One region of the Exiguobacterium sp. UBA3491 genome, then DNA from elsewhere that is predicted to be linked to it. Evidence: predicted binding sites of a transcription regulator. Region 1 holds the regulator's gene; each other region holds the start of a gene.

The links. Region 1 encodes LexA, which represses DNA repair genes until DNA is damaged. Its sites were predicted from a motif close to CGAACATATGTTCG; they were not measured.
Positions count from the first base shown of each region.
Region 2: the regulator LexA is predicted to act here: its motif matches at 6,914-6,927, upstream of uvrB (excinuclease ABC subunit UvrB).
Region 3: the regulator LexA is predicted to act here: its motif matches at 4,253-4,266, upstream of B4F99_RS05050 (DNA polymerase thumb domain-containing protein).

Region 1 covers NZ_DFQK01000012.1:223,316-233,242, reverse strand. Annotated here, with positions in the region: gene B4F99_RS04250 (ABC transporter ATP-binding protein) at 1-864, opposite strand, end outside; gene B4F99_RS04245 (ABC transporter transmembrane domain-containing protein) at 861-2,612, opposite strand; gene B4F99_RS04240 (YneF family protein) at 2,733-2,963, opposite strand; gene tkt (transketolase) at 3,087-5,075, opposite strand; gene B4F99_RS04230 (DUF896 domain-containing protein) at 5,355-5,591, opposite strand; gene B4F99_RS04225 (YneB family resolvase-like protein) at 5,705-6,358, opposite strand; gene yneA (cell division suppressor protein YneA) at 6,404-6,691, opposite strand; gene lexA (transcriptional repressor LexA) at 6,903-7,517, shown strand; gene B4F99_RS04210 (metal-binding protein) at 7,549-8,019, shown strand; gene B4F99_RS04205 (MIP/aquaporin family protein) at 8,206-8,907, shown strand; gene glpK (glycerol kinase GlpK) at 8,951-9,927, shown strand, end outside.
Region 2 covers NZ_DFQK01000028.1:49,541-59,467, reverse strand. Annotated here, with positions in the region: gene hprK (HPr(Ser) kinase/phosphatase) at 1-116, opposite strand, end outside; gene B4F99_RS10040 (hypothetical protein) at 243-626, shown strand; gene B4F99_RS10035 (DUF4097 family beta strand repeat-containing protein) at 826-1,935, opposite strand; gene uvrA (excinuclease ABC subunit UvrA) at 2,036-4,891, opposite strand; gene uvrB (excinuclease ABC subunit UvrB) at 4,893-6,860, opposite strand; gene B4F99_RS10020 (PDZ domain-containing protein) at 7,067-8,230, opposite strand; gene B4F99_RS10015 (S41 family peptidase) at 8,265-9,689, opposite strand; gene B4F99_RS10010 (M23 family metallopeptidase) at 9,783-9,927, opposite strand, start outside.
Region 3 covers NZ_DFQK01000015.1:23,171-33,097, forward strand. Annotated here, with positions in the region: gene B4F99_RS05015 (2,3-diketo-5-methylthiopentyl-1-phosphate enolase) at 1-169, shown strand, start outside; gene B4F99_RS05020 (2-hydroxy-3-keto-5-methylthiopentenyl-1-phosphate phosphatase) at 166-825, shown strand; gene B4F99_RS05025 (methylthioribulose 1-phosphate dehydratase) at 822-1,442, shown strand; gene B4F99_RS05030 (1,2-dihydroxy-3-keto-5-methylthiopentene dioxygenase) at 1,459-1,995, shown strand; gene B4F99_RS05035 (arsinothricin resistance N-acetyltransferase ArsN1 family A) at 2,121-2,609, shown strand; gene B4F99_RS05040 (MBL fold metallo-hydrolase) at 2,670-3,425, shown strand; gene B4F99_RS05045 (pentapeptide repeat-containing protein) at 3,474-4,112, opposite strand; gene B4F99_RS05050 (DNA polymerase thumb domain-containing protein) at 4,289-5,611, shown strand; gene B4F99_RS05055 (YolD-like family protein) at 5,595-5,924, shown strand; gene B4F99_RS05060 (ZIP family metal transporter) at 5,976-6,788, shown strand; gene B4F99_RS05065 (undecaprenyl-diphosphate phosphatase) at 7,120-7,956, shown strand; gene B4F99_RS05070 (LemA family protein) at 8,064-8,657, shown strand; gene B4F99_RS05075 (TPM domain-containing protein) at 8,654-9,394, shown strand; gene B4F99_RS05080 (DUF1294 domain-containing protein) at 9,412-9,675, shown strand; gene B4F99_RS05085 (EAL domain-containing protein) at 9,853-9,927, shown strand, end outside.

The DNA.
Region 1 (9,927 bases):
GAAAGCGTAAACGACACCGACTTGGACTGTTTGCGAGAATGATAAGACACCAAAGTACGTCACAAGTGTCGCAATCGAAATGGCGAGTAACAATTCGATGATGGGTCGTAGTAACCAGCTATCAAGCTTTAAGTTCTTGTAACGACCGTTTTGATGAGCGACGTTCGTCTCTTCGAATTCTGCCATTAGACGCTTTTCTTGGCGGAACTGCTGGATGATCGCCATCCCGTTGATCGATTCATTCAGTTGGGCATTGATTTTCGACAGTAAATCGCGGACTTCCGCGTAATACTTCGTCGAATACTTCCGGTAAATCCAAATGATGAAATAAAACAATGGTAACAACAATAACGCAATCGTCGCGAGTCGCGGTTCTAACAGATAGAGGAAGATATATGTCCCAATCAACTGGACACCGCTTTGCACGAATGTCGATAAGACACCGATGTAAAGTTCTTTAATCGCTTCCGTATCGTTCGTGATCCGGGAGACAAGTACCCCAGCAGGCGTTCGATCAAAATAAGCGAGTCGTAAGTGCATGACGTGTCGGAATACATCGATACGCAAGCGTTGAATGACTTGTAAGGCAATCTTTTGGAACTCAAATGCTTGCAAGTAATCGACAATGATCCCTGTTGTATGCAATAACAAGTACGCCGTAAACAAAAGTGCAACTTCCTTTACCGGATACGTACCCGGTGCGACATATTCATCGATAAAAATCTTGACGAGATACGGTCCCCCGAGTTTTGCCGCTGTCGTAATGAACAGCAGGATGAAAGCGATGCTGACTTGCTTTTTGAACGGTTTGACGAAATCAAGCAATCGTTTCAGGACGGCTTTTTCATTGATATCATGATTCATTCAGAACGCCCTCCTTGTTCAACGAGTGATTCTAGTTGCTGGCGATCGTACGTCTCTTTATACCAACCGTCATGAGCGAGTAATTGCTCATGTGTTCCTCGCTCGATGATCCGACCGTCTTCAAGGACGATGATCTCATCGGTATGCGACACAGCCGATAATCGGTGGGCAACGATGATTTGCGCTTGATCGTGATCCGCCGTACGGAAGTGGTGGATGATCGCTTCTTCGGTTTTCGCATCGACCGCAGACAAGGCATCATCGAGTACTAAAATCGGACAATCCGCTAATAATGCTCGGGCAATCGAGATCCGTTGTTTTTGACCGCCAGATAACGTCACCCCACGCTCCCCGACCATCGTCGCGTATCCTTCCTTAAATCCAAGAATATCCTCATGGACTGCTGCAATACGTGCCGCTTCCATGATGTCTTCCATTGATGCATCCGGTTTTGCAAAGGCAATATTATCGGCAATCGACGCGGAGAATAAGAAATGATCCTGTGGAACGATCGCTACTTGACGACGGACGGTGTCACGCGTCAATTGTTTGATGTCTCGTCCACCAATCGTGATGGCGCCTTGTTTAACGTCATATTCACGCGATAACAAACGAACGAATGTCGATTTCCCGGCACCCGTCTTCCCGACGATTCCGAGCGATTTACCGGGCTTCAACGTCACATCGATCTCTTGAAGGACCGGTTGCGTGTCATAGATGAATCGTTTAATCCCGACATGAAGTTCTGATGATGAGACACTCGTTGCTGCTTCCTTCGCATCTTTAATTTCTGGTTCGATCGCAAGCATCCGTTCGATCCGGTCATAGGAAGCACGACCCCGTTCAACGATGTTGAACAACCAACCGAAGGCGAGCATTGGCCACGTCAATAAACCAAGATATGTAGTGAAGGAAACGATATCACCAATCCGGATTTCGCCTTGTCGTAACAAGTAGGCGCCATAGCCGACCGCGATGATATACGATAGACCGACTAATCCAAAAATCGTCGGATCAAACAGTGCATCAATTTTCGCCACACGACGATTCTTTTGAACGACGTCATCAGACAGATCGGTAAACGTCTGCACGTCGGATTCGACTTCCCCTGTTGCTTTTAAGACACGGATACCACTGATGCTCTCCGCGACCTTATCGTTCAAATCAGAGAACGCTTCTTGCGCGTCATGAAAACGGGAATGTAACATCTTACCGTAGCGTGACGTCAAATAGACCATCAGTGGCATTGGCAAAAGTGACACGAGCGTTAATTTCCAGCTGATCGTCGTGACCATCGTGATGATGACAAAGCTCCCCATCGTCACCGAGTCGACGAGCGTTAGAATGCCGGCCCCCGCTGTCATCGAAACAGCTTGTACGTCGTTCGTCGCATGTGCCATCAAATCTCCACTGCGATATTTCTTATAGAACGATTGATCCAAATCTGAAAAATGACCATACAGTTGACTGCGTAACAATCGCCCGAGGCGAATCGATGCACCGAAAATGTGAAAACGCCAAAAATAACGAATGAAATACGTCGCGACCCCGATGAGTAACAATGTACTAGCTAGACGAATCAAATCATTCTTCGTCAAGCTTCCTTCACTCAGACCATTGACTGTCGTTCCGATGACCTTCGGTGGAATAAGTTCTACCCCTGCCACAAAAATCAAACAGATGACCCCAAGACTATACGCTTTCCATTCTCGTCGGAAAAACCAACCGAGTTTCCTGAAGACTCCCATTCAAGTCTCCCCCCTTTTTTAAATCCTATGATTATTTGAAATAGTCTCACATTTTAGATTAGTTCTCTTTCTAAAAAATAGCAAATAAAAAGGAGACCATTTAGTCCCCTTTCGTACAGCTTATTTTTTAGGTGATTTCATTGAACCACTCATTGAACGCATCACTTGGTTGACTTTCTTTTGTGATGGCTTTTGACCCATTTGCATCATCAATGTCTTAATCATATCTTCGTTGATTGGTGGGTTTTGCTCCAAGTAGTTCATCATGTATCGACGAGCGATATAGAAACCAAGGGCGACACCTGCTACCAAGCAAAGAAGGGCAATTAAAATCCAAATCCATGTAGCCAAGTTGCTTCCTCCTCTAACTTAAAACGTCGCTTTTTACTATACTATAATTCCAATTGTTTGCATAGATGATAATAGATGAAAAACGAGTCCGACGTAAGATCGGACCCGTTTTTCCGGAAATGATTATCCGAGTTGCTTGACAGTCGCTAAAACGTTCTCAACAGACATGCCGTATTCTTTCAAGAGGAAGTCTCCAGGAGCAGATGCGCCGAAACGATCGATTCCGATGACCTGTCCTTCTGTTCCTACATATTTGTACCAACCGAGTGAAGCCCCTGCTTCGATTGCTACACGTTTCGTGATGTGTTTCGGAAGAACCGATTCTTTATACTCTGCTGATTGTGCTTCGAATACTTCCCATGATGGAAGTGAAACGACAGCTGCTGATTCACCAAGTTCTTTTTGTGCTTCGACAAGAAGGTGAACTTCTGAACCAGTACCGAGCAAGAGTGTATCAGCTTTCGTAACGTCACCAGCGATGACATAACCACCTTTTTCAGCACCCTCTGTCGTCGTACCTTCAAGTTCAGGAAGACCTTGACGTGTCAAGACGAGGAGTGTCGGTTTATCTTTTGCTTGAACTGCTGTTTTCCATGCTGCGATCGTCTCTTTTCCGTCTGCTGGACGGTAGATCGTGACGTTCGGCATTGCACGGAAGCTCATCAAGTGTTCGACTGGCTCGTGTGTTGGACCATCTTCACCGACAGCGATCGAGTCGTGCGTCAAGACGAAGATTGATGGAAGTCCCATTAATGCTGCTAAACGAACAGCTGGACGGAGGTAATCCGAGAAGACAAAGAATGTCGCGCCGTAAGGAATGACGCCGCCGTGAAGTGCCATACCGTTGACAGCTGCTGCCATTGCGAATTCACGTACCCCGAACCAGATGTTGCGACCGCTTGGATCGATATCGAAGTCTGCTTCGCCTTTAAGCATCGTGTTGTTTGATCCTGCAAGGTCAGCTGAACCACCGAACAATGTCGGAACGTTCTTCGCGAGACCATTCAAGACTTCACCGCTTGTTTGACGCGTTGCTTTTTTCGACGACAAGTCGTATGTCGGAAGGTCTGCTTCCCAGTTGCTTGGCAATTCGTTTGCGATTGCGCGAACGAGTTCAGCATGCAATTCTGGGTGCGCTGCTTCGTATTGTTTCATCGTCTCGTTCCATGCGTCTTCTGCAGAAGCACCACGTTGGACGACCCGCTCGTCAAACAATGATTTGACTTCTTCAGGAACGTAGAACTCTTCGTGATCCCAAATGTAGCTTGCTTTCGTCAATTTGATTTCTGCTTCACCAAGTGGTGCACCGTGAGAAGCCGACTTCCCTGATTTGTTCGGTGAACCGAAACCGATGACTGTCTTGACTTCAATCAATGTCGGTTTTGTCGTCTCTGCCTGTGCCGCCGCGATTGCTTTCGAAATCGAATCGATATCCGTTCCGTCTTCTACGCGAATGACTTGCCAGTTGTACGCTTCGAAGCGTTTCTGGACGTTTTCAGAGAATGATTTATCGAGATCGCCATCAAGTGAGATATCGTTTGAATCATACAATACGACCAATTTACCAAGACCAAGGTGACCTGCGAGTGAAGCCGCTTCAGCTGAGACACCTTCCATTAAGTCTCCATCTCCACAAATTCCGTATGTGAAGTGATCAACGACGTTGAGATCGTCACGGTTGTATTTTGCTTCAAGATGACGTTCTGCCATCGCCATACCAACTGCCATCGCGATCCCTTGACCAAGTGGACCCGTTGTCGCATCTACACCAGCCGTGTGACGGTATTCCGGGTGACCTGGTGTTTTTGATCCCCATTGACGGAATGATTTAAGATCATCCATCGATAGATCATATCCCGATAGGTGGAGGAGTGAGTAGAGAAGCATAGAACCGTGTCCGGCTGAAAGTACAAAACGGTCGCGGTTGAACCATTCTGGATTTTTAGGGTTGTGGTTCATATGATCCGCCCAAAGCGAGAATGCCATCGGCGCTGCTCCCATTGGCATACCTGGGTGACCCGAGTTCGCCTTTTGTACGGCATCAATCGATAAGGTACGAATCGTATTAATTGCTAATTGTTCTACTGTCGTCATGTTCGTCAAAACAATCATCCTCTCTCTTTTTCACAAATTCCTACTCATTTTAGCATACTCTTAAATGTGATACAACTTTTCTAAATAGTATGTCACATTAAAATGAATGCGCTATCTATAGCCGTTCTATCGACTCATACAGGATGTCTGAATCGATGAATGTCCTCTATTAAGATGTATTGCTATCGTACAATGTTTCCTCACCTACTCACTCTAAACAAAAAAGATACTCGCTCTAAACAAAAAAAGAGGTCCGCTTGACGCGAGACCTCTTTTTTCTATAAAAGAAACGAACGATTATTGTTTATTCCGTTCTTCTTCTTGTGCTTGTTTCAATTTCTCTGGTGTTACGTCCGTTCCTTCTTCATCGACGATTTTCATGCCCATGAGTTGGTTTTTGAACGATCCACGGAATGCTGCGAGATACGCTGCACGTAATTCTTTTTGCTCTGCCGTTTCCGCTTCTGATAACGGCTCGACTTTTGATTTATTCGCTAATGCATTGATTCGATCTAATTGTTCTTGTGATAACATGGAATCCCTCTTTCTTTATGACTCAAACTTGAGTTGTTCAATTGTATTCTTACTGTAAAAGAGCTTATAAAAAAAAGCAAGTTAACCGCGTCAGTCGACGGGTTACTTGCTTCTCATTCCGGGCTAGGTGTCAGTTCGCGGTATTCAAGATATCGACGATTGACCGTTGCTTTTGAAATATCATGCCCCATCCCCCGCAAGGTGATGGCGATATCAGAAAACGTCAATCCGAGTTCTCGAAGACGTACAATTTCTTCGATCGGTACGTCTTTTCGACTACGTCCTGCGTTCTCTCCTTGACGATTGAGATTTCGTTCCGGGCGAAAACCTTGTTCGACTGCTCGCCGCATGCCACGGGCGATTTTTGCATTATGCAGTTTCCGTTGGTATTCTTCCACGAGTGAGACGATCTCAAGGACCATCGCTTCTGCATCCGCAAGTTGATATTCTCCATCTGAATCAAGCGTCATCAAGCGGACCCCATGTTTTTTGAATGTATGCAAAATAGCGATTTTTGCATTCCCTCGACCAATCCGTGTATCATCTGTCACCAGGACCGCATCTACCGTATCGCGTGTCACATAATCAAGAACTGTTAGCATCCCTTCCCGATCAACATCATATCCACTCTCTTTTTCAGAGACGATGTCCACGACATCAAATCCCTTTTGAGAAGCAACCTTCGAAAGCTCCATCCGTTGGCGTTCAATCGAACTATCTTGTGCTTCTTTTTCGGTCGATACTCGACAATAAATCACGACCTTCATCGTACCTCACATCCCTGTTCGTTCTTTCACAACTTTTCCATTTTGTCATTGCTGTGCGATTGGTACAACGATTTTGCTTTTTGAGATGACATGTTTTGTCTCAACATCATTATTTTTGATCAACCAGTTGACGTATTCCTCATCTGACATCGAACCGTCATTGTAGACTTCAGCAATTTGTTCGACTGTAGCGTTCTCATCGACCGTAACGGAAGCCGTCATCAATTGCGCTACTTTTTCATCTGGGCGTGGTGTGAGTAAAAAGATCACGAAGGCAATACTTAATGCATAGAAGAGAATAGAAAAAGCATGAGTACGAATCGTATGAATCATCATGAATCCCTCCAAATATGAAATGAATGAGTTAGAATAAACGTTCGCGGAACAATTGTTCGCATAACTCATAATAAACACAGAACCCGTGTTCGGTCAACACAAAATGTCGAACAATTGTTTGTACGCTCATTTGTTCTATGTTATAGTGAATTTAGAAACATATATTCTTACATTTCAAAATTCAATCCAGAAAGAGGTGGCAATTCGTATGCGGAAAATGTCTAAGCGTCAACAAGAGATTCTCGACTACATCGTCTCTGAAGTGAAACTGAAGGGGTATCCCCCATCAGTTCGTGAAATCGGAGAAGCAGTCGGACTCGCGTCTAGCTCGACGGTACACGGTCATTTGGATCGACTCGAGAAACGGGGAATGATTCGCCGTGACCCGACGAAACCACGTGCGATTGAGATATTGCTTGATAAGCCTGAAGAAATCACGGAAGCCATCGTTCATGTTCCCGTCATCGGGAAAGTCACAGCTGGTCTTCCGATTACAGCGATTGAAAACATCGAAGAACAATTCCCGCTTCCTGCACATTATGTAGGAAACGAAACGGTCTTCATGTTGACGATCGATGGGGAATCAATGATTAACGCAGGTATTCTTGACGGCGATCGTGTCATCGTACGCCAACAAAACACAGCAGAAAACGGAGAAATCGTCGTAGCTATGACCGAAGATAGCGAAGCGACGGTGAAACGGTTCTTCTTAGAAGATCAACAGGTACGTCTACAACCAGAAAATGACTCGATGGATCCGATGTATTTCGATAATGTCTCCATTCTTGGTAAGGTAATCGGCGTGTATCGGACGATTCATTGACGGAGGGACCAGTTACGACTGGTCTTTTTTCATGCCCTCAGGAAACGTACATGATACCGTCAATACCGTCGCACTGACGGGTTACGTTGCGTATTCGGTCGCAACGCAACAAACGGATTGGTTACCGACTGCCATCGGAATCGCTGTCGGTACGCTTTGGTTGTCACCTGACCTCGATTTAAAGTCAGAACCGTATTATCGCTTTGGACCATTTCGAGTCCTGTGGATGCCTTATGTGAAGATCATGCCCCACCGCTCGATCTGGTCACACGGATTGATCATTGGGGATGTCATCCGACTCCTTTATAGTGCTGCACTTGTGATTCCCTTATTATTTCTCAGCTTGTATTTTCAAGTCATCGCGTCAGAGACCATTGATTCCTGGTTCGCTTCCCTACCCGCTTTTGTCATTGGTATCATGGTGGCGAGTACAATTCATATCCTACTAGATTATTCCAGTAGTTGGTTTCGACCTAAAAAAAGAAAAAAGCGTCGTCGTTAACACCTCTTTTGCTTGCTTGCAGGCAAGACGAGGTGTTTGCTTATCCAATTTTTCGTATCTTTAAACATTAAAATAAAAAATTTCCATTCCTATATTTCAATTATATGTATTGAAAACGTTATCAAATCGGAGTAATTTAAAGTAGAAAGACCATTATTTGCTTTAATCCAAAGGGAGGGTTTTTGCATGAATAACTTTGTACTAGAAATGATCGGTACGATGATCCTCATTCTGCTCGGGGATGGTGTCGTCGCCGGTGTCGTCTTGAGAAAGACGAAGTCCGAAAACAGCGGATGGATTGTCATCACGTTCGCTTGGGGTCTTGCCGTCATGACAGGAGCATTCGTCGCTGCTGAGAGTGGAGCGCACTTGAACCCTGCTTTAACAATTGCACTTGCTTTAAACTCTGATTTACCGTGGGCAGACGTTCCTGTCTATATTGCCGGACAACTTGTCGGAGCTTTCATCGGCGCCATTCTCGTTTGGCTTCATTACATGAAACATTTTGAAGCGACTGATGATCAAGCTGCAAAACTCGGTGTGTTCGCAACAGGTCCAGCGATTCGCCATACGCCGTCGAACTTGATTTCTGAAATCATCGGGACATTCGTTCTCGTCTTCGGTATCTTGGCGCTCGGTTTAACGACATTCGGTGACGGCTTAAAACCACTTATCGTCGGTTTACTCGTCGTCGTCATCGGTCTATCACTTGGTGGTACAACAGGATATGCCATCAACCCGGCCCGTGACCTTGGACCGCGTATCGCACACGCTATCCTACCGATTCCGAATAAAGGTTCATCTGACTGGGGCTACTCATGGATTCCAGTCGTCGGTCCAATCATCGGTGGAGCGCTTGCCGTGTTCATCTATCAATTGATCTACTAAGATCACGTCTCACTAACACATACCGCTCAAGGGGGATTTCGAAATGGAAAACAAGTATATCCTAGCACTCGACCAAGGTACGACAAGCTCACGTGCGATCATCTTCGATCACGACGGGAAAATCGTCAACTCGGCACAACGGGAATTCAAGCAATACTTCCCACAACCAGGCTGGGTCGAGCATGATGCAAACGAAATCTGGGGTTCAATTCTTGCTGTCATGGCTGAAGCACTCGGAACAGCAGATATCAAACCTGAGCAAATCGCCGGAATCGGAATCACGAACCAACGTGAAACGACAGTGGTCTGGAATAAAGAAACAGGTAAACCGGTTTATCACGCACTCGTTTGGCAATCACGTCAAACGTCTGGTATCTGTGACGACTTAAAAGAACAAGGTTTGAATCAGAAGTTCCGTGATAAAACAGGACTTTTGATTGATGCCTACTTCTCTGGTACGAAAGTCAAATGGATTCTCGACAATGTCGAAGGCGCACGTGAGCAAGCAGAGAACGGTGAATTACTCTTCGGTACGATTGATACGTGGCTCGTTTGGAAATTGTCTGGTGGAAAAACGCATATCACGGATTACACGAACGCTTCACGGACATTGATGTACAACATCTATGAGCAAAAATGGGATGAAGAGTTGCTCGATATCCTCGGTGTTCCTGCATCGATGTTGCCAGAAGTACGTCAATCGAGTGAAGTCTACGACAAGACGGTACCGTATCACTTCTTCGGTTACGAAGTGCCAATCGCTGGGATCGCTGGTGACCAACAAGCTGCACTCTTTGGTCAAACATGCTTCGAAGCGGGTGAAGGAAAGAACACATACGGAACAGGTTGTTTCATGCTCATGAATACGGGTGAGAAAGCCGTTTCTTCTGACCACGGACTCCTGACGACAATTGCTTGGGGCGTTGATGGAAAAGTCGAATATGCGCTTGAGGGTTCTATCTTCGTCGCCGGTTCTGCGATCCAGTGGCTCCGTGATGGACTCCGTATGTTGAAACACGC
Region 2 (9,927 bases), on a different contig from region 1:
AGGCCAGGTCGGCACAAATCAGCCGTTAGAATCGGGCGATGTAAGCCTTCTTCTCCCGTGACGATGTGGAGATTGAATTGTTTTACGATTTCAGCTGTTCGCACTTTTGGTTGCACGCTTCGTCAGCCCCTTTCACTTGAAGTATTGTACCATATTTTTATTCGGTTCATGGAATTGGATTAGAAGCATGATTTCTTGGGAATGGAATAAAGAGTTAATATTTTGAAGGAGGTTTTGCCGTGATGTCAGGCGGTGGTATCGGATTGATTTTAGTCATTATCTTATTTGCGGTTCTAGCAATTGCTGGTTTCGTCTATCTCATCATCTCACTGATTGATATGTGGAAAGCGTATTCGCGTAATCAGGATCAAACTGCCCTCTTATTCTTCATCATCTCGATCATCGGAATCTTCATCAGTGGTTCGTTCATTTCCTACGTTCTCGCGATCATCTTCTATTGGAATCGCGCACGCGGAAAGAGTTGGCTCGGAATCGGTCTGATTCTCGTTTCGATCGTCCTTGCAATCATCGGTGTCATCGCCTTACTCTCGTTCGGTTACGATATGAATAATATCGAGAACATGAACTTCGACGAGCCGATGATGGATCAGGATTACGATTATTGATGTAGCTACACCCATCTTCTTATGAGGATGGGTGTTTTTACATGTGCAGACGAAGTCGTTCCGCATCTGTGACTCCTACAGGAAAAAGCGCGGATATCCACACTGTCAGAGACAAACGAGCCTGAGAAAAGCACGCAAAGCTGATGCGACGTCATTAGAAAAGCGCAACCTCTTTTTCAAGAAGTTGCGCCGAGTATGCTTATAACGCTTGTGGACTGAGGTGAACGCCGTGTGTGACCGAAATCGTACCTGTCTTCGTATCCGCTTCGACCTCGATTTTTGGTGAACGGCCGCGTCCTGATACGAAATGGAGTTTCCGGTTGACGATCTCTTTTTGATCCCGAATCAATTCCATGTCGTCCAAGTTGCAGTTGAGACCACCGAAGTTCGTCTCAAGTTCCCCGTAGACTTCAGCGCCATGCGGCAACATCAAGGCGATGCTTCCAGCAAGTGACGAGGCTTTGACTTTCGCATTTTGCGCTGTCTTCAGCTCGCACCGGACGTTTCCGTTCGCTGTTTTCAATTCTGAACGTTCGAAGACACCCGTCGTGATGATTTGACCGTTGGCTGTCTTCGCTTTTAAGACCTTCAACTCCGACTCTTCGATTTCGATCGAGCCGTTCGCTGTCGATACTTTGACATCTTCACTGAAGAGGTCACGGACGTTGACTCGACCGTTCGCTGTCATCAGTTGAGCGGATGTCGTATCGAGTGACGATAACGAAATTTCCCCGTTCAACGTCTGTAAGACGAATGATTCGTAATGACGGCGTGGTACTTTCAGATGGACTGTCGCACGGACACTCTTATCCTTCAAACGGATCGAGAGTGTGTTCGCCGATACCGCGTGTTGCACAGCGGCTTGAAGTTGCTCAAGCGCCTGTTCTTCCGTCACCTGTTGGCGGCGGAGCGGACGTCCTGTCACCGTCAATTCGCATTCTTCAAGATCACTCGGTTCGACGACCAAGTTCGCATTGAACAGATCGACGTGAACCGTCTCACCGCTGAACGGGAATTGTTTGACGTAGGTGACGTTCGGACCGGACGCCTGATTAAGCGAAAGATCACTGTCCTTGATCCGGCTGACGAGATTATCGAACGCTGACATGACTTTCGTCGTCAGCGAATCGACAGAATACTGGTCGACCCGATCATATTGTTCTGGTTCATCGACGTACTTATGTTCACTGGCAGAAGTTGCACGTTCGTCGATCGCTTCGAGCCGCTCGAGTTTATCGAGTGCCTCATCAATCGTTAACTTTCCTTCTTTGACTTGCTCCAATATCAATTGACGCATATCTTGCTTCATGAACCGTTCCCTCCTATTCTTGAACCTCAAACGTGTGTTACATGATACTTTCGTTTAAGTTCCCTTAGTTCCTTCCTACGAATCCTCATCCACAAAAGTTTCACGATTCAATTCGTGCCGCATCGCGTTCAAGGACAGGTGCGAGGTATCGTCCCGTGTAGGATGCTTCAACTTCAGCGATCTGTTCCGGTGTACCGGCAGCAACGATCGTTCCGCCACCGTCGCCCCCTTCAGGTCCGAGATCAATCAAGTAGTCGGCCGTCTTGATGACATCCAAGTTGTGTTCGATGACGAGCACCGTATCACCATTGTCGACGAGACGTTGTAAGACTTTCAACAGACGCGCGATATCATGGACGTGGAGTCCCGTCGTCGGCTCATCGAGAATATAGATCGTCTTCCCAGTCGAGCGTTTATGCAACTCGGACGCCAGTTTAACACGCTGCGCTTCCCCACCAGACAGTTCTGTCGCGGGTTGACCGAGACGCATGTACGTCAGACCGACGTCAGCAATCGTCTGCAGTTTCCGCGTGATTTTCGGAATGTTCTCGAAGAAGGCGAGTGCATCTTCAACCGTCATCTCAAGCACGTCGGCAATCGTTTTGCCTTTATATTTCACTTCGAGTGTTTCGCGGTTATAACGTTTACCGTGACAGACTTCACACGGGACATAGACGTCCGGTAAGAAGTGCATCTCGATCTTGATGATCCCGTCGCCACGACACGCTTCACAGCGTCCACCCTTGATGTTGAAACTGAAACGTCCTTTTTTGTAACCACGGAGTTTCGCTTCGTTCGTCGAAGCAAAGACGTCACGGATGTCATCGAAGACACCGGTATACGTTGCTGGGTTAGAACGTGGTGTCCGACCGATCGGCGATTGGTCGATGTCGATGACCTTATCAATTTGATCCAGACCGGTAATCCCTTTATGAGCACCCGGTTTTTCCTTCGCCCGGTTCATCTCGTGCGCGATCGTCTTATAGAGAATTTCATTGATCAACGTCGATTTCCCGGAGCCCGAGACACCGGTGACGGCGACGAACAGACCAAGCGGAATATCGACATCGACATTCTTCAAGTTGTTTTCCGATGCTTTGTGGATATGGAGCATCCGACCGTCCGGCTCTTTTCGAGTCGACGGGACAGGGATGAATTTTTTCCCGGACAAATATTGACCGGTCAGCGAGTTCGCGTCCTGCATCAACTCTTCCGGTTTCCCGGCTGCCGTGACGAATCCACCGTGATCGCCGGCACCAGGTCCGATATCGATCAAGTAGTCGGCTGCCATCATCGTGTCTTCATCGTGTTCGACGACGATCAGCGTATTGCCGAGGTCACGCATCGCCTTCAGCGTATTGATCAAGCGATCATTATCGCGTTGATGCAAACCGATTGATGGTTCATCGAGAACGTAGAGGACGCCCGTCAGACGCGAACCGATTTGTGTCGCGAGACGAATTCGTTGCGCCTCCCCACCGGACAACGTACCGGCTGCGCGTGAGATCGTCAGGTAATCGAGACCGACGTTCTCAAGGAACGACGCCCGTTCGTGAATCTCACGAACGATCATCCGCGAAATCGTCTGATCCTTCTCACTTAATTTCTCCGGCAGTTTGTCGAAGAACATAACTGCTTGTTTAACAGACATCTTCGTCACTTCACCGATATGGTGATCGGATACTTTGACGGCGAGCGATTCCCGTTTCAAGCGATGTCCTTTACACGTCGGACAGGCTTTCTTCGCCATGTAGCCTTCCATCTGTTCCCGGATATAATCAGACGATGTTTCCTTGAAGCGACGCTGTAAGTTATTGAGGACCCCTTCGAAGTAGAGGTTCGTGTTCCGGACCATGCCGAAGTCGTTCTCATAACGGAAATGAATCTCTTCCTTCGTGTTTCCGTTCAAGATCGTTTCGCGATGTTCTTCTGACAATTGTTCGAACGGTGTATCCATATCGATTTTGAAGTGGTCACAGACCGCTTTGAGCAATTGTGGATAATACTGCGAACTCGTCGGTTCCCACGCCACGATCGCTCCTTCGTTCAAAGACTTATCGGGATGCGGTACGACGAGATCAACATCGACTTCAAGCTTCGTTCCGAGTCCGTCACATGACGTACAAGCACCGAACGGTGAGTTGAACGAGAACATTCGTGGTTCGAGTTCGCCGATCGAGAAACCACAGATCGGACAAGCGTGATGTTCACTGAACAACAGTTCGTTGCCGTCCATCGTATCGACGATGACCCGACCGTCCGCGAGGCGAAGTGCAGTCTCCAGTGAGTCCGCAAGACGGGCTTCGACGTCTGGTCGCACGACGACACGGTCGACGACGACTTCGATCGAGTGCTTCTTGTTCTTCTCAAGCGTGATTTCTTCGGCGAGATCCATCGTCTCTCCGTTGACACGAACGCGGACGAAACCTTCCTTCTTCAAATCGTCGAGCACTTTGACGTGCGTTCCTTTGCGTCCGGAAACGATCGGCGCGAGAATTTGCAGACGGGTCCGTTCCGGCAACTCCATCACTTGGTCAACCATCTGACTGATCGTCTGACTCGAAATCTCGATTCCGTGATTCGGACAGATTGGTTTACCGATCCGTGCGTATAACAGACGCAAGTAGTCATAAATCTCTGTGACCGTTCCGACCGTCGAACGAGGGTTTTTACTCGTCGTCTTTTGATCGATCGAAATTGCCGGACTCAGTCCTTCAATCGTATCGACATCCGGTTTATCCATTTGTCCGAGGAACTGGCGGGCATAGGCAGACAGACTTTCGACATAACGCCGTTGTCCTTCAGCATAGATCGTATCGAACGCAAGCGACGATTTCCCTGACCCGGACAAGCCCGTCAAGACGACGAGCTGATCGCGGGGGATTTCGACATCGATGTTTTGTAGATTATTGACGCGAGCGCCTTTGATGATAATCTGATTCTTCTTTTCTCCCAACTTAGGCACCTGCTTTCAATTCTAATATGAGGTCGCGGAGCTCAGCAGCTCGCTCGAACTGCATGTCTTTCGCCGCTTGACGCATCTCTTGGTCAAGCTGTTCAAGCAACGTTTCACGCTCCGGTTTTTTGAGTTTGTTGAACTTCTCGAGTTTTTCGACGGTATCGTCGTTCTCGATTGTCGTACTAATGACACCACGCACGTCTTTTTTGATCGTCTGCGGCGTAATGCCATGTTCTTCGTTGAACGCCATCTGGATCGCGCGACGGCGTTCCGTCTCATCGATCGCCCGTTGCATCGAATCGGTGACTTTATCGGCAAACAAGATGACGTGTCCTTCCGCGTTCCGCGCCGCCCGACCAATCGTTTGAATCAGCGAACGGTCCGACCGGAGGAAGCCTTCCTTATCGGCATCAAGAATCGTCACGAGTGAGACTTCCGGAATATCGAGTCCTTCTCGTAATAAGTTGATCCCGACGAGGACATCATATTTCCCGAGTCGTAAGTCACGGATGATTTCAATCCGTTCGAGTGTCTTGATTTCCGAGTGCATGTAGTTGACCTTGACACCATTCTCTTTCAAGTAATCGGTCAAGTCTTCTGCCATCTTCTTCGTCAGTGTCGTCACGAGAACACGTTCGTTCTTCGCGACCCGGTCACGGATGTTATCCATCAAGTAATCGATTTGTCCCGTGATCGGATGAATCTCGATCGTCGGATCGACGAGACCGGTCGGACGGATGATTTGCTCGACCATCTCTTTCGAATGTTCGAGTTCATACGGTCCTGGTGTCGCCGAGATATAGATCGCCTGACTGATTTTTTCCTCGAACTCCTCGAACCGTAACGGACGGTTATCTTTTGCCGACGGAAGACGGAAACCGTGATCGACGAGGACTTGTTTCCGCGCCTGATCTCCGTTATACATCCCGCGAATTTGCGGCAGTGTGACGTGTGACTCATCGGCAACGAGTAAGAAGTCCTTCGGGAAGTAATCAAGCAACGTATACGGTGTTGCCCCTTCCGGCATCAAGTTCAAGTGACGCGAGTAGTTCTCGATTCCGGAACAATAGCCCATCTCACGCATCATCTCAAGATCGTAGTTCGTACGTTGTTCGAGCCGTTGCGCTTCAAGCAACTGATTGTCTTCGCGTAACTTCGCAAGCTGCACTTCAAGTTCCTTCTCGATGTTCGCGATCGCTTTCTGTAGACGGGTATCCCCCGTCACGAAGTGGGACGCCGGGAAGATCGAGATGTGCTCGCGGTCCGCGACGATCTCACCTGTCAGCGGATCCATGTCACGGATCCGTTCAATCTCGTCACCGAAGAACTCGACCCGGACACACTGTTCGTCGCGTGACGCCGGGAAGATTTCGACGACGTCTCCGCGGACGCGGAACCGTCCACGCTGGAAGTCGATGTCGTTACGCTCATACTGAATGTCGATTAGACGACGGAGCATCTCGTTTCGCCCCATCTCATTGCCGACACGCAGTGACAAAACGTGGTTGTTGTACTCTTCCGGGTTACCGAGACCATAGATACACGAAACGGACGCGACGATCAAGACGTCCTCCCGTTCGAACAAGGCGGACGTTGCCGAGTGACGTAGTTTATCAATCTCGTCGTTGATCGAAGAGTCCTTCTCAATGAACGTATCCGTCGATGGGACGTACGCTTCCGGTTGGTAATAATCATAAAAACTAACGAAGTATTCGACCGCATTGTTCGGGAAGAATTCCTTGAACTCCGAGTAGAGTTGTCCCGCTAGTGTTTTGTTGTGGGCAAGGACGAGCGTCGGTTTCTTGATTTCCTTGATGACGTTCGAGACCGTGAACGTCTTCCCGGTACCGGTCGCCCCAAGCAACGTCTGATGTCGTTCGCCTTGTTTTAGCCCAGTCACCAATTTTTCGATTGCAGTCGGTTGATCACCGCCTGGTTCAAATGGTGAAACGAGTTCAAAATCCATCGTTTGCTTCCCCCTCATCACGTTAAAAAATCTATTTTTATTGTACCACTTTACGAACAAACATTCGATTATGAAGTGCTCCTTTTAGGAAGTTACCCTTTTTTTCGAAAATGCAAAAGTTTCTTTTTGCTTCGAGTGTTGATCCTCGATTTTTCTGCCAACAAAAAAATCCCCGTCACGGCTGTTCCGTGACAGGGATGTACTCGTTAATGTAAGGACCGCACTTTAGTGCGACCATGGACCGGCTCGTTGACGAACAGGATACCAAGTTCATGATGATCTTGTTCATAAAAAGCACGTTGCGCAAACCGGATGTCACCGTTATGGTTCATGACTTCAAGACGCAGATACGGTTTGTGTTTTTGGATGGCTTCGTAGAACGATGCTTCCGAATCGACCTTCTCACCATTGACCTTATAGATCGCTTCACCTGGAATCAAGCCCATCTCAGCAGCCGGTTTATCAGGTAGCGTTCCAAGAATGACGGCACCACGCGTTCCATTGAGGAACAACGGTGTCTGTGCCCGGTTCAAGCGTTTGACCCGCTGATGCAACAAGATATGCAGCACAAGCAACAAAACGATCCCGTACAGCCATTCAGCTTGTCCGGTGACGTATGCAAGAACCGTCAATAGAATCGCGACGAGGCTCGTGATCAAACGTCCTTGAACGAGCGGACGCATCAATTCTTTCGGCAACTTACCCGTAAAGAGGAAGCTGAAACCGATCGGTAACCAAAGCACGATCGGAACAAGCTCTGGGAAGCTGTAACGTGGCCACCAGGCTTCAAGCACGTCACCCGGAACAAAGACGAGCAAAGGCAATAGCCAAAGCTTATTTGCCGACAGCCCACCGATGAAGCGACCGCGCTTCGAGACGACGAGTGACGGTGACAGACGCCGCTGCCCGCGCCACCAGACGAGGAGACATTCCGCGACGAGCGTCAACGCCGCAAGCAATAAAACCATCTTCGGCTCGACCGCTCGGATCGAGTCAAGACGTGAATCCATCACGAACCAGCCGGTCAGTCCAAGCAAGACGATCGGCCAGAGCGGTACGTTCAAACGTACGATACCAATCAACAGCAGGACGCTCGAAAGTCCGAGTAACAATAGAGCGTATTGCGGCGTCAGCGTCAATCCGAGCCATCTGCTGACGACGGACAAGACGAGACCGACGAGTAGACCTGGTAAAAGTGTTTCGAGGACATCGCTTCGTTTGCCGTGTGTCCGGGAGCGAAACAATCCGCGTTCCCGTTTGACACGCCGGATGCCGATGACCCAACTGACAAGGAGTGCTAACCACAAGGTCGGACTGGCGATGAGACTAATCGCGGTCCAACCAATTTCATCGAGTAATTCCACGCGCATTCAGACCTCTTTCCATTCCTTATTATTATTATTATTATTGTGCAGCGACCTCGAGTGCTTTTTTCCGCTGGACGTCATTCTTATCGTCCTGGAGTTTCTTCAGGAGACGCGTCTCCATCTCACCCGCTGTCTGCTGATCGATTTTTCCAGTGACGTCAAGTTTCGCGTCCTTTTGCAAAGCCTCGACAGCTTGTTTCATCGTGTCACCGAAATAGCCGTCCTGTCCTTTTGGCTTATAACCGATCGCTTCGAGGACAAGGTGGGCATTCTCGACTGATTTTCCGTAATCGCCGACAGCGAATGACTTTTGATCAGTCAGAATCTTCGTGACGTTGAAGTACGCCGGTTGTTTGACTTCGACCGTCGGCTTGACCCCTTTTTTGTGGATCCAGTTCCCGTTTGGTGTCAGCCATTTGTTCGTCGTTAACTTCAGGTCGCTACCGTCCTTCAAATCATACGCACTTTGGACGATCCCTTTCCCGAACGACTTCGTACCGACGACTTCGGCGCCAGCTCCTTCCTTCAGTCCGGCTGCAAGGATCTCGGACGCTGAGGCCGATCCGCCGTCTTCTAAGACGACGATGTTATATGGTTTCTTCTCGTCTGCCTTCCCGAATTCCTGCTGGCGCTCGCCTTTATTGTTCTCGACCTGATAAATCGGCACGTCTTTCGGAATGAACGGAGCGATCATTTTCGAGACAGCCGTCAAAAGACCACCCGGATTTCCGCGTACATCGATGACGAGTCCATCAATGTTCTGACTCTCGAGTTTCGTCAACCCCTTCTCGAACTCTTCTGCTGTCGGTTCCGAGAACTGTGTTACTTGTAAGACACCAATCTTCTTGCCGTTGACATTCTCCGTTGACGTATAGACCGTCTCGATTGGAATCGTATCGCGTTTAATCGTGATCTCCATCGCGTCTTGTCCGCTACGCTGAATCGTCAGGACGACATTCGTTCCTTTTTCACCACGAATTTTTTTAACGGCTTGATCCGTCTTTTGACCTTTTGTCGACTTACCATCGATTTCTAGGATGACGTCGCCTGGTTTGATACCAGCTTTTTCAGCAGGTGATCCTTTGATCGGCGAGACGATGACGATCGACTCACCTTTTTGTTCAAGCGTCGCACCGATCCCTTCGAACGAAGACGACAGATTCGTGTTGAACGAGGTCGTTTCCGACTCATCCATATAAACGGAATATGGATCGTTAAGCACTTCTGTCATGCCAGATAACGCACCATCGAGTAACTCTTTATCTGTCACGTCTTTTAGATAATTTTGTTCGATCATCTGCCGGACCTGGTCGATTTTTTTCCAATCACCAGTCGCATTCGAAGATGATGACTGCGTTGCAACGGAATCTGTTCCGCCAGCCGCTAACATACCGACGGCACCTGCCCCTAAACCAAGCCCGAAGGTACTGACCGCAATCACTGCTGTTGTAGATTTTTTCACGCTTGATTCCCCACTTCCATTAAAAACGCATTATTTTTTTCAGTATAGCAAAAAAAGATAGGTTACCCTATCTTTTCAGTATTCTGTGGGATGTCAAAAGATGTACGGTGCTGGGTCAACTGCATTCGGTTGTCCGACTGCCCACTCTCCCTTATGCAATTCGAAATGCAAATGCGGACCTGTCGACCAGCCCGTTGTACCTAATGTACCGACTGTCTTACCCGGCATGACCGTTTGA
Region 3 (9,927 bases), on a different contig from region 1:
CATCAACGCCGGCGGCGGCGTACATGGTCATCCGCAAGGTGCTGCGGCTGGTGTCATTGCTTTCCGTCAGGCACTCGATGCGGCACTCGCAAATGAATCCCTATCGACGGCAGCATCGCGTCATGAAGAATTACGAATTGCCCTCGACGCTTGGGGGATCAAGTCATGACCGTACGGATTCTTTGTGACTTCGACGGGACGGTGACGACACAGGATAACATCATCGCACTCATGCAGGCATTTGCGCCAGCGAGTGACTTCGAACCGTTAAAACGCGGTGTACTCGACCGGACGTTATCGATTCAGAGTGGTGTCGGGCAAATGTTCGCACTTCTGCCGTCTGACGGAAAAACAGCCTATCTTGACTTTTTGTTGGAGCGTGCAGTCATTCGCGACGGATTTTCGGAGTTACTGCAGTACAGTCGTCGTCAAGGCATCGATTTTTCGATCGTCAGCGGTGGAATGGACTTTTTCGTCGAACCAATCTTAGCGCCATTCCTCGACCAAGAACAGATTTACTGTAACGTCGCTGATTTTAGTGGTCCATTCGTCCATATCGATTGGCCAAACGCCTGCGATACCCATTGCACGAACGGGTGCGGCTGTTGTAAAACGTCCGTTGCCCGGACACTACGTAAAGACGGTGACGTCATCATCGTCATCGGCGACTCGGTGACGGACTTCGAACTCGCAAAACAAGCGGATCGTGTCTATGCCCGTGATTATCTGATCACGTTGTGTGAAGAGAACGATATCGCCTATACACCGTTTGAGACGTTCCACGATATCGTTCATGATTTAACACGAGCGGAGGTGACAACATGACATTCATGCGACGGTATGAAGAGCTACGCGCCATCAAACAAGAGCTTGCGGCGCGCGATTGGTTCCCTGGTACGAGTGGCAATCTCGCCATCCGGACATCCGGTGTCCCGGTTGAATTCCTTGTGACGGCAAGCGGAAAAGATAAACGGCAGACGACTCCTGACGACTTCGTTCATGTCGATGCGACCGGTCAATTGATCGGTGAGCAATCCGGGCGTCCTTCTGCTGAGACATTGCTCCATGTCGAAGTGTTCAACCGAACGAACGCCGGATGTTCCCTGCATGTCCATACGATTGCGAACAATGTGATTTCGGAGTTATATGGCGATCAAGGAAGTATCACCTTCTCCGGTCAAGAAATCATCAAGGCACTCGGTCACTGGGAAGAAGATGCGACGGTCACGGTGCCGATCATTCCGAATCACGCGGACATCCCGACACTCGCTGCTGCTTTTGCGCCATATGTCACAGCGGACAGCGGTGCCGTCCTGATTCGCAATCACGGAATCACGGTCTGGGCACCGACCGCCTTTGAAGCAAAGAAACACCTCGAAGCCTTCGAGTTTTTATTCAACTATACGTTGACGTTGCAATCATGCCGTCAATCTATCTATTAAAAGGAGGAATCATCTCATGGCAACAGTCTTATTCCAAGAAACAAACACACGGTATACGGATCAAACGGAAGTCGCTGACTTCCTCGCATCGCGCGGCGTTCTTTACGAACAATGGGACGTCTCAAAACTACCAGCACCTCTCGTCGAGAACTTCACACTGACGGATGCCGACAAACAAACGATTCTCGATACGTTCGCTCCAGAAATCAAAGACGTATCAGAACGTCGTGGATATCAGACAGCTGATATCATTTCACTTTCGGATACGACACCGAACCTTGACGAGTTGCTCGTCAACTTCCAGAAAGAACATCATCACACGGATGATGAAGTCCGTTTCATCGTCAGCGGTCACGGCGTCTTCGCGATCAAAGACGAAGAAGTCGGCTACTATAACATCGAACTCAATCCTGGTGATTTGATTTCTGTTCCTGTCAATACACGCCACTACTTTACGCTCCAAGAGGATCGGAAAGTCGTCGCTGTTCGAATTTTCGTCACGACGGATGGTTGGGTTCCAATTTACGAGAACGAGACATCCACGGTCTCTTAAGAACGACAAAAGCGTTGATTTCTTCTATATAAGGAGAATCGGCGCTTTTTCTTATCTCACAAACATATCACTACATCGACACGTAACAGATATAATGAGGGAAAAGCGATTGGGGAGTGAGCAACATGCATATTCGTCCTGTAACGGAACATGACTTACCCGCTGTTCTATCCATTTATAATGAAGGCATCGAAGACCGAATCGCAACGCTTGAGACGGATCGAAAAGATTTATCGTTCATGACCCAGTGGTATGCAGAGCGTACGCATCGCTACGCTGGATATGTCGCAGAAGATGAGACAGGTGTCCTCGGCTTCATTTCTCTTGATCCGTATAACCCGCGTCCTGTCTATGCGACAGTTGGTGAGATTTCCGTCTACATTACTCGAACACATCGCGGACAAGGGATCGGGACACAGTTGTTAGAAACTGCCGAACAACATGCGCGCGATCATCAGATGCATAAGCTGATCCTCTTTACCTTCCCGTTCAATAAAATCGGACAAAAGCTCTACATCCGTTCCGGATTCCGGATTGTTGGGACATTTAAGGAACAAGGTCGCTTGAACGGCGAATACGTCGACGTCATGGCGATGGAGAAACGCTTACGATAGGATTCATTGAATGCCAGACGGGGAATAGTCAATCCGAGTCATTGAGAGAGGATGAACCTAATGGATATTCAACAAATTCGTAATGCAACGCTTGTCGTCACGTATGCCAATCAAGTTTTACTGATCGATCCGTTTCTCGGCGAAAAAGGCAGTTTACCTCCTTTCGGTCAAACGCCGAATGCCGTCGCCAATCCACTCGTCGACTTACCGGTCGATGTTAAGACACTGCTCGATCCTGACGCTGTCTTCGTCACGCATCTGCATGCCGATCATTTCGATGATGCTGCAAAACAATTTCTACCCAAGCATTTGCCATTCTATGCGCAGCAAGAAGAAGACGCACGGCAAATCCGAGAAGCCGGCTTCACGAACGTCTCTTCCTTCGATTCCGGTGTGACGATCGGTGATATCCAGGTCCATCGAACAGGTGGACAGCATGGTGTCGGTGAAATCGGTGAACGAATGGGACATGTCTCCGGACTCGTCCTCACGCATCCGGACGAACCGACGCTTTATATCGCAGGTGATACGATTTGGTGTGACGAGGTCGCGCATGCGATTGAACAACATACACCAGATATCATCGTCGTCAACAGTGGGGCTGCCCAGTTCCTGACGGGAGAACCGATCACGATGTCGCAGCGTGATCTCCTTGCCGTACACGAAGCAGCAGCGGAAGCAACGATCATCGTCTCGCACCTCGAGTCCGTCAATCACTGTCTCCTGCGGCGCGACATGATTGCTGACTTTTTAGCTGCTTTCCACCTCTCTGCCCATTTCCTCATTCCGGAAGATGGCGAAACGATGTCATTTTAAGAACAAATCAAAAGTCTCTTTTCGAAATTCATCGAAAAGAGACTTTTTTCATGGAATGACCAATCCTAATAATCGAGCGAAGGCGACTGCTTGTTCTTCCGTAATGACTGCGCCCGGTAAAAATCGCGGATCGATTGTGATACCAGAGAGTTCCGTCTGCCGGAGATCAAGACCTTTTAATGGTGTTTCAATCCATTGGCTATCAGTAAGCCGGACCGCTTCGAGTTTCCAATGGGTCGGTTTCACTTCGAAGAACTGTGCTTCTTTCATCGTCGTTTCACTCCAATGCTGATGACGGACAGTACTACGAATGAACTGGGCATAGTCTGCGAGTCCTTCTTCGATCGTCAGATGATCAAGCGTACAATCTTCAAACTGAACACCCGTCATCCGGCATCCGACGAAAGACACGCGGTGAAAACGGGTTTCTTGGAAGTGACATCCTGTTAAGTCACATTGCTCGAAACGAATATCTTCGAACGAACCGCGGTCAAAGGTGAGGTTCGCGAACGAGACATTTTGAAAACATACTTGATAGGCATCGATACGCTCCGTCAGTTCGACAGGCATCGACTCCTTTTCATAACGTGCTCCTTTCAGATATGGATCGTCGATTTCGACTTGATCGAACGTCTCTGCTTGAAGCGTTTTCGGTAATTCTGGTAAACGGATAACGATCTCTTTCATAAAAATTCCCCCTTTTTCTCTCCTTTAGTGTATCAAACTCCTTTTGCATAAGGGTCAATCGTTCGAAATCCCTCTTTTTTCAACAGTTTTTTATTTTGAGACACTTTGAGACCATGCTATAGTCAAAGAAAATCAAAATAAGAACATATGTTCTTTCATGTAAAGGAGTGATTCAAATGTTTCCTTCCGTCGTTTTACCACAGAATAAACGTATTTTTTGTGTTGACAGTGTTTCCTTCTACGCCAGCTGTGAATGCCAGTATCGCAATCTCCCTCCCTTAACGACACGTCTTGCGGTCGTCTCCGATTTAAAACGAAGCGGATCCGTCATTCTCGCCGCTACTCCCGCCTTAAAAGCGCTTGGAATCAAGACAGCCGGTCGACTGTACGAAATCGAGCAATTACCCTACGCCATTCGTCGTACGATTCAACTCGTCGAACCGCGCATGCTCGCTTATATGAAAACGTCGATTCGTGTCCTGGATGTCCTGCACCAATTCGCCCCACCTGAAGCGATCCGTGTCTATTCGATTGACGAAAGTTTCATTGACATGACTGGAACCGATCGCCTGTTTGGTTCCGATCTGCAAGCTGCCAAAAAGATTCAAGAAGCGATTCTGAAGCAGACCGGCATTCATGTCCGCATCGGGATTGGTCCAAATAACGTCATCGCGAAACTGACGCTTGACTTAATCGGGAAAAAAGAAGGCATCGCACAATGTGGATACGCTGATGTCGCACGACGTCTCCATGATTTTCCGATTCGGAAGATGTGGGGAGTCGGACACCGCATGGAACAACATCTGCAGATGATGGGGATTGAAACGATCGGTGACCTTGCCATGCGCCCCGTCGAAGAGTTACATGAACGCTTCGGTGTCATCGGCGCCGAATTGTGGCACCACGCTTGGGGTCTTGACGCGTCACCGACACTGCTTCCCCCTCGCCATTTGTTCGAGAAAGCCCCTCAACGGACGATCGGACACGGTGTGACCTTGATGCAGGACTATTATCAATTCGAACGTATCCGGAATGTGCTCAACGAACTCGTGCAGGATGTTGCCGCACGTTGCCGCTTTTCGAATCAAGTCGGTTGGACTGTTCATATCGGTGTCCGTTATTCTCGAAACGTCGTCCGAAGTGGCTTCTCGCGTCAAGTCCGGTTGCCTTATCCGACATCCGATGAGCGAATCATTCTGCGTCATGTCTTACAATTATTCGAACCGAATTGGCTGGACGGAGAACCTGTTCGTTTTTTATCTGTCGCAGTGGGTCATCTGACTGCCGATCAAGGTACCTTACAATTATCCTTGTTCGAGGATAATACACGACTTTGGAAACGGCGGCGCTTATTAAAAGCAATGGACATCGTTAACCTCCGCTACGGGAAAGGAACGATTCGTCTCGCTGTCTCGTTTCTCGATACGAGCGTCGCCAAACGGCGGCTTCGTTTCGTTGGCGGTCATCCAGGAGGTGATCTTCATGACAGCGTATCGTGATCGAGGGAATTTAAAGTGGATCCCTTTTCTCATGCCGGAGCACTTGCAATTGCTCCGGGAGTATTATGTCCAAATGCATCAGCTCGACTTGCCTGAAATCGATGAACAACTGCAAGAATCGTGGCACTTTTTACTTCAAGAGGCTTTAATAGAAGGAAACGAACTCGAAATCACGTATTATAAGGAAAGTAGCTACGTGACGGTCGTCGGTTTTGTTGAACGGCTAGAGCCTGAACGTTCCGTTCTCTTTCTGCGTGGTCGTGTTGTAGTAGAAATCTCCTTCACACGAATCGTTCGGATCGAAAACGGGTAAGCTTTCATACAGATCGCCGCTTTAAATCGTGCCCGGAAAGAAGGAATAGTCATGTTGGATTGGTTCACTTCCCTCCCCGTCGTCGTGCAAGCATTACTTGCCGGTATGATGACTTGGGGATTAACCGCACTTGGTGCGGCACTCGTTTTCGTCTTTACAACGATTGAAAAACGCGTCATGAACATGATGCTTGGTTTTGCAGCCGGCGTCATGATTGCCGCTTCATTCTGGTCTTTGCTCGCCCCAGCGATCGAATTCACGGAGCAGGACGGTGGCATCGCGTGGATTCCTGCCGCCATCGGTTTTCTCGCTGGTGGATTTTTCGTCCGTCTCCTTGACTTCGTCACACCGCATTTGCACTTATCCGCACCACTTGAAACAGCTGAAGGTCCTTCAACAGGACTTAAGAAAACGACGTTGCTGTTTCTTGCGATCACGTTGCATAACATTCCGGAAGGTCTTGCGATCGGTGTCGCTTTTGGTGCCGCTGCCTTGAATATGGACGGAGCGACCGTCGCCGGGGCTTTGACACTCGCACTCGGGATTGGCATTCAAAACATGCCCGAAGGTGCTGCGTTATCGATTCCGTTACGCGGTGAAGGGATGTCGCGCCGGCGCGCCTTTCATTACGGTCAATTGTCAGCAATCGTCGAACCGATTGCTGCGATGGTCGGTGCGGCGGCTGTCTTCTTCGTTCAACCGCTTCTGCCGTATGCATTATCGTTCGCTGCCGGAGCGATGATTTTCGTCGTCGTCGAAGAATTGATTCCGGAATCACAAGCAGAGAACGGATCCGATTTAGCGACACTTGGTCTAATGGTCGGTTTCACGGTCATGATGATTCTCGATGTCGCTTTAGGTTGAGCTCAACAGCAACGAGCAGTGGATTGAAGCCTCCACTGCTCGTTTATCCATTCCCATTCGAATCATTATTCGATTTGAAGTTGTCCTGACCTTGTGTGATAAGCGGAGGATTTTATTCAAGATGCCGTCCTACACACAAACTTCGTCTTGAAGTTTGCGTTGCTGTCCTAAGTATTTCGTCTCTCTTGCTTTCTATGATCGAAGTGCGTATTCACGGATCAGATTGGTCACGTTCCCTCAGACCTGCGCCCGATATTCTGATTGGTTCTATCTCACAAGAATAAAACATGATATGTTTTTACATAGCACATCATTATAGAAGGAGATTACCATGCACATCATTGAACTCTTGAAAGCTCTTTTACTCGGTTTCGTCGAAGGGATGACGGAATTCGCACCTGTCTCCTCGACTGGTCATATGATCATCGTGGATGACATGTGGTTACAAACAACAGAATTTCTTGGTAAGTATTCGGCGAACACCTTTAAGGTCGTCATCCAGCTCGGATCGATTCTAGCTGTCATCGTCGTCTTTTGGAAACGCCTCTTCAGCTTGATCGGTTTATATAAGATCGAAGGAGAGCACGATGCGACGGGGACACACAAGTTAAAACTACGTCACGTCTTGATTGGTCTATTACCTGCTGCTGTTCTCGGGTTGTTATTCGAGGACTTCATCGATGAGAACCTCTTCTCGATCGAAACGGTCATCATCGGACTTGCGGTCGGTGCTCTCTTGATGATCGCAGCCGACAAACTCGGACCAAAGGAACCAAAAACGACATCGCTTGATCAGATTACATATCGCCAAGCAGCACTCGTCGGTCTGTTCCAATGTATTTCCCTTTGGCCTGGCTTCTCCCGTTCTGGTTCAACGATTTCCGGAGGTGTCTTCCTCGGGATGAATCACCGGACGGCAGCCGACTTCACGTTCATCATGGCTGTACCGATCATGTTCGGTGCTAGTTTCCTCTCACTCGTTAAGAACTGGGATAATATTAATCCAGGCGACTTCGGCTTCTATGCCGTCGGATTCGTCGCATCGTTCGTGTTTGCCCTCTTATCGATTCGCTTCTTCCTGAAACTGATCAACAAGATTAAACTCGTTCCGTTCGCGATCTATCGCCTCGTCTTAGCAGCCGTTCTTGCTGTCATCGTCTACATGTAAGTCCTAACCGTTAGCTATTTTAGCTGACGGTTTTTTATTTTTTTGAAACTAATTCACTCGGTTAAGGGTATATAGGGATGAGACATAATTAAAGGAGTGAACGCCATATGGCACGCAGAAGTCGGAGTCGATCAAAACTCCCATTAATCATCGGAGTCGTTGTCGTCGTCGTGATTGCGTTTTTAGCAATCGGCCAATACAACAGCCTCGTCAATGTAGAAGAAGATGTATCGAATAAATGGTCGCAAGTCGATAACCAGATCAAGCGTCGTGCGGATTTAATTCCGAACCTCGTCGAAACGGTCAAAGGTGTCGCGGGTCAAGAAGAAAAAGTGTACGGCAAAGTCGCTGAAGCTCAAGCTGGTCTTGCGCGCGCCGCGTCAACCGAACAACGGATTGAAGCCGATCAACAAGTCACGTCTTCGCTTCGTGGATTGATTGCTTTGCAAACCACTTATCCGGAACTAAAATCAAGTGAACGATTCCAATCCTTGATGGACACGCTGGAAGGAACAGAAAATCGTCTCGGGATCGCCCGCAAGGATTACAACGATGCCGTGACGCTTTATAACAAAAAACGTCGGAGCTTCCCAACAGCACTTTATGCCTCCGCCTTCGGATTCGAGAAAAAACCGTATTACGAGATTTCAGACAGCGACCGAGAAAATCCGATTGTCGACTTTAACAGTGATTCGAAATGATTCGGCGGTGGACGCGACTTCTGTTGAGCGCGTTCCTCGTCTTCTTCCTCTTCGTTCCGACAGCTAGTGCCGTTTCAGAACGAACGGGAGCAGCTTTTTTCATCCAGGATGATGCTCAGCTGCTCACTCCTTCGGAAGAAGCCGAACTCGCGCAACTCGGTCAGGAGCTGGAACAGTACACGACAGCACAAGTCGTGCTGAAGACGGTTCCCGATCTAAAGGGACAGGACTTAAGTTCTTACGCCAATGAAACATTCCGGCGACAAGGCATCGGTCAAAAAGGAAAAGACAATGGGGTACTCGTCGTCGTCGCTCCGAACGAAAAGAATCGGCAATTCCGGATCGAGGTCGGTTATAAACTAGAAGGCATTCTGACGGACATCACGGCTGGGCGCATCCTCGATCAATACGCGGTTCCTTATAAAGAGAATGGCGAGTATGGAAAAGCGGCGACTGAAACATATAAAGCTGTCGTCAGTGTCATTTCAAAGGATCAGTCGCTTGAGTCACAAGATCCTCCGAAATCCCAAAATGATGGGGGGCTTCCGCTGTGGACGAAGATTCTGATCGGTGCCGGATTGCTGATCTTGTTATTCCTCGATATGAAGTTCACCGGCGGTATGTTCTTCTTTGCGATTTTGAACATCTTTTCCGCGATCATGCGCGGTGGCGGTGGTGGAAACGGCGGCAGTCGTGGTGGCGGCGGTAGTTCCGGCGGCGGCGGTGCCGAACGTTAGAAAAGGAGTCGGTTTTCATGAGGATCATTTTAGGTTATTACATCCTCCTGACACTCATCGGATTTGGCTCGATGTGGCAGGATAAACGTCGAGCACGACAACATGCTTACCGGACACCGGAAGCGACACTATTGACGATTGCTTTCCTCGGTGGTGCGCTCGGTTCTTGGATTGGTATGTATACAGTCCGGCATAAGACACGGAAAGCGAAATTCCAATGGCTGGTGCCGCTTGCAGCTGTGTTGCATCTCGCTTTCTGGATATTTTACACTTCACAATGAAAGAATGTGACCGATAGAGAAGGGAACGTACGGAAATGTGTCCGTCGTTCCCTTCTCTTTTTGGGATGAGGTCAATGATTATAAAAGATAGGTTTAAATTCTTTTTCTCTCAGGGTAAAGAGTTTAACCAATTTAATTAATACATCTTTTGATGTATCGAGAGGTGGACATCTTTTTATGTGGCATCCTTGCGCCGAATGCACGACATCAATCCGTTTTATTGAAGCGGGAGCACTCCATATCCAGTCACCA